Regions from separate parts of the Buttiauxella sp. S19-1 genome, predicted to be linked through region 1. Evidence: predicted binding sites of a transcription regulator. Region 1 holds the regulator's gene; the other holds the start of a gene.
The links. Region 1 encodes PurR, which represses purine synthesis genes. Its sites were predicted from a motif close to CANGCAAACGTTTGCNTG; they were not measured.

Region 1 (2,206 bases):
CTGGCTGTTAGATAACCAGCGCCGCGTGGTAGTGCCTGATTGGGCGTCCGGTTCGGATTGCTTGAGCGCGGGGTTGTGTATCGGCATGGTGCCGTTACATATTGCCAAACCGTGGGTTGCTTCAGGGAAATGGCGCGAATTAACGCTGGATAATCCATTCCCTGACGCGGCATGTTGCCTGACATGGCAGCAAAACGATGCATCGCCAGCGTTGGCCTGGCTGTTGGATTACTTAGGCGATAGTGACACGATGAATCAGGAGTGGTTACAGGAGCCGCTGTAAGTCTGCTGGATGTCGCTTGCGCGACATCCGACACACACTTAGCGGCGATAATCGCGAAACGGGCCATCAGCCACAGAGCGGCGTTCAATCAGACGCGGGTGAACCTCAATCGACTGCGACTCTTCGCGTTTGTTGACGATTCTATCCAGCAGCATATTAAACGCCGTTTCCCCTAGCGAATCTTTCGGCTGGTGGATGGTGGTCAATGCTGGTGAGAAGTAACGCGCGTTGCGTACGTTGTCGTAACCGATAACGGAAATATCCTGCGGCACGCGCAGCCCCATTTCATCAGCAGCGCAAATAGCACCCATCGCCATAATGTCGCCGCCACAGAATACCGCTGTTGGGCGATGAGACTGGCCGATGATCTGCTGCATGGCGCGGTAACCTGATTCAGGTTCAAAGTCACCCTGAACAATCCAGTTTTCCGGAATGGAAATTCCCGCTTCTTCCAGTGCTTTCATAAAGCCTGCATGGCGGCCGCCACCGGTGTTACGTTCCATTTGCCCGGGAATGGCGCCAATTTCGCGGTGGCCGCGTTCAATCAAATAACGTCCAGCAAGATAACCGCCGTGGAAAGCGTTATCGACCACGGAGTCGGTGAAATCGGCACGAGCCTCGCCCCAGTCCATCACCACCATAGGGATGTGACGGTACTCTTCAAGCATGGTGAGCAATGATTCAGGATATTCAGAGCACATCACTAACAGGCCATCGACACGCTTTTGTGCCATCATCGATAAGTAAGCGCGCTGCTTTTCAAAGTTGTTGTGCGCGTTGCCCAAAATCAGGGTGTAGCCTTTTTCAAAGCAGCTATTTTCCACCGCTTCGATTATCTCGGCGAAATAGGGTGCTTCACTGGAAGTGGCAAGCAGACCAATCGTTTTGGTGTGATTAACTTTCAGGCTTCGTGCTACGGCGCTTGGCGAGTAGTGCAATTCTTTAATTGCTGCCCACACCGCATTGCGCGTTTCTTCCGCCACAAAACGGGTTTTGTTAATCACATGTGATACGGTTGTAGTGGAAACGTTTGCGCGCTTCGCCACGTCCTTGATTGTCGCCATTAAAATTCACTCCGGGCTATATCGTAAACCCTTGATTGCTATTATGTTAAACGTTTGCGTACGCTGACTCCACAGGCAACATGATGGTTGCAGGTATGCCGGGATTGCGACATAAAACGGGAGGAGGGCATTGAATTGACGATACGCAACAAATTAGCGAGGGATTTTGGCCTATCCAGGCGAAAAGTGGAAGAGGGAAAATTGATATCAGATTAAAACCTGGAGGATTTTTATCTCTGGTTGTGGGAAAATCACCCTGACACATCGATTGTATGGATATAAAAGGAGTTTAATGATGAGCACCGATTTGAAATTTTCAATCACGACGACGGTAATTGTTTTGGCTTTGATTGTTTTCGGCGCACTAACTGCCGTACTGCACTGATTTTTACGCTTTGATCAAGATGGGCCGCAAATCGCGGCCCATTTACTTTTGCATTAAGCTGCTAAATTCTTCGCAACAAACGCCCAGTTCACCAGCGCCCAGAAATGCTCAAGGTAGCCAGCACGAGCATTGCGGTAGTCGATGTAGTACGCATGTTCCCACACATCCACAGTCAACAGCGGTTTAGCTGCAGTCGTCAGTGGGGTGCCAGCGTTAGAGGTAGAAACAATCGCTAATGCGCCATCTTCCTGTTTAACCAGCCATGTCCAGCCAGCACCGAAGTTCTTGATAGCAGCATCAGTAAATTGCTGCTTGAACTCAGCGAAGCTACCAAAAGATTTATTGATGGCTTCCAGCAGTTCGCCAGTTGGCTCGCCGCCAGCATTTGGTGCCAGGCAGTTCCAGTAGAAAGTGTGGTTCCAGACCTGAGCGGCGTTGTTAAATACGCCACCTTCGGAAGTACGAACGATCTCT
Region 2 (2,206 bases), on a different contig from region 1:
AATGCGATAGCTTTTACCATCTGGCTTGCGGGTCAGTGAATACTGGCGAATTTCCTGATGCGGGAACCCTTCTGGTTTCAGCCACACGCCGAGGTATTGGCCAGGCTGATAATCCGCGACCGGTTTGCCATCCACGGGTGCAAATTCAAAACTGGTGATAAGCTGGCTTTGCGGCTCTTTTGCCACAATGCGGAAAGCACGCGTGCCTTCCCAGCCGCCATTTTTCGCCGCGTTATCCTGGTAGATTTCCGCTTCACGGTTGATAAACACACCCGCCAGCACGCCATACGCCTTGCCCCACGCATCCAGCACTTCCTGGCCTGGGCTGAACAGCTCATCCAGCGTTGCTAACAGGTGGCCGCCGACGATGTCGTACTGCTCAGGTTTAATCTGGAAACTGGTGTGCTTCTGGGCGATTTTTTCTACCGCAGGCAGTAACACCGCCAGATTTTCAATATTCGTCGCATAAGCACAGATGGCATTAAACAGCGCTTCACGCTGATCGCCATTGCGCTGGTTACTCATATTGAAGATCTCTTTTAGCTCAGGGTTATGGCTGAACATACGATCGTAAAAGTGTGCGGTAAGTTTTGGGCCGGTTGCTGCAAGCAGGGGAATGGTGGATTTCACAACAGCGATAGTCTGGGCATCAAGCATGGTATAGCTCCATTTTCTGACATTAAAATTTAATAGTGCATTTAAAATGCATCTTATAAAACTCTCCGCTAAAAAAAAAGCACTACATTGTAAATGGATACTGACTGAGTCGATTCGGCTCACAGAACGTGAAATTTATGCATGTTGATGATGAATTAATATCCGCTGAAATAGCTTGCCACTTTCCCCTTCAAACCCTTGCAGGACGCCAAGCCAATCGTTTGCGTAAAAACCTCTGTCAAGGCCTATCACCCAGCACTGTTTCGGTTTACACTGTTGCCCGTCGCCCAAAAGGGCACCCTCGTTGCTGTAAATTTTTACTGTTAGCTGAGTTTAGGAGATGCGGATGTTAAAGCGTGAAATGAACATTGCCGATTATGATGCCCAACTGTGGCAGGCTATGGAGCAAGAAAAAGTACGTCAGGAAGAGCACATTGAACTGATCGCCTCCGAAAACTACACCAGCCCGCGCGTGATGCAGGCTCAGGGTTCTCAGTTAACCAACAAATACGCTGAAGGTTACCCAGGCAAACGCTACTACGGCGGTTGCGAATATGTTGACGTGGTTGAGCAATTGGCTATCGACCGTGCAAAAGAGCTGTTCGGCGCTGATTACGCTAACGTGCAACCGCACTCCGGTTCACAGGCTAACTTCGCGGTCTACACCACGCTGCTGGAACCAGGCGACACCGTTCTGGGTATGAACCTGGCACACGGCGGCCACCTGACTCACGGCTCCCCGGTAAACTTCTCCGGTAAGCTGTACAACATCGTTCCTTACGGCATCGATGAATCCGGTCATATCGACTACGCAGACCTGGAAAAGCAAGCCAAAGAACACAAACCGAAAATGATCATCGGTGGTTTCTCTGCTTATTCTGGTGTGGTTGACTGGGCAAAAATGCGTGAAATCGCCGACATGGTTGACGCGAAACTGTTCGTTGATATGGCACACGTTGCGGGTCTGATTGCCGCAGGCGTTTACCCGAACCCGGTTCCACATGCTCACGTTGTGACTACCACTACGCACAAAACGCTGGCAGGCCCACGCGGTGGTTTGATCCTCGCTAAAGGCGGCAGCGAAGAGCTGTACAAGAAACTGAACTCTGCAGTATTCCCAGGCGCGCAGGGCGGCCCACTGATGCACGTCATCGCGGGTAAAGCTGTCGCACTGAAAGAAGCGATGGAGCCAGAGTTCAAAACTTACCAGCAACAAGTGGCCAAAAATGCGAAAGCGATGGTTGCTGTGTTCCTGGAGCGTGGCTACAAAGTGGTGTCTGGCGGTACTGACAACCACCTGTTCCTGCTGGACTTGGTTGATAAAAACCTGACCGGTAAAGAAGCCGATGCTGCATTGGGTCGTGCGAACATCACCGTCAACAAGAACAGCGTACCAAACGATCCGAAGAGCCCGTTTGTGACTTCCGGTATCCGTATCGGTACCCCTGCGGTGACTCGTCGTGGCTTCACTGAAGCTGACGTTCGTGAACTGGCTGGCTGGATGTGTGATGTGCTGGATAGCATCAACGACGAAGCGGTTATCGAGCGT

Region 2: glyA (serine hydroxymethyltransferase) is a predicted target of PurR. The motif match lies at 868-885, and genes of this name have one in related genera.

The regions. Positions count from the first base shown of each region.
Region 1 is NZ_JAHWLU010000063.1:11,679-13,884, reverse strand. It holds gene punR (DNA-binding transcriptional activator PunR) at 1-283, shown strand, start outside; gene purR (HTH-type transcriptional repressor PurR) at 322-1,347, opposite strand; gene cydH (cytochrome bd-I oxidase subunit CydH) at 1,640-1,732, shown strand; gene sodB (superoxide dismutase [Fe]) at 1,786-2,206, opposite strand, start outside.
Region 2 is NZ_JAHWLU010000009.1:39,920-42,125, forward strand. It holds gene hmpA (NO-inducible flavohemoprotein) at 1-657, opposite strand, end outside; gene glyA (serine hydroxymethyltransferase) at 1,004-2,206, shown strand, end outside.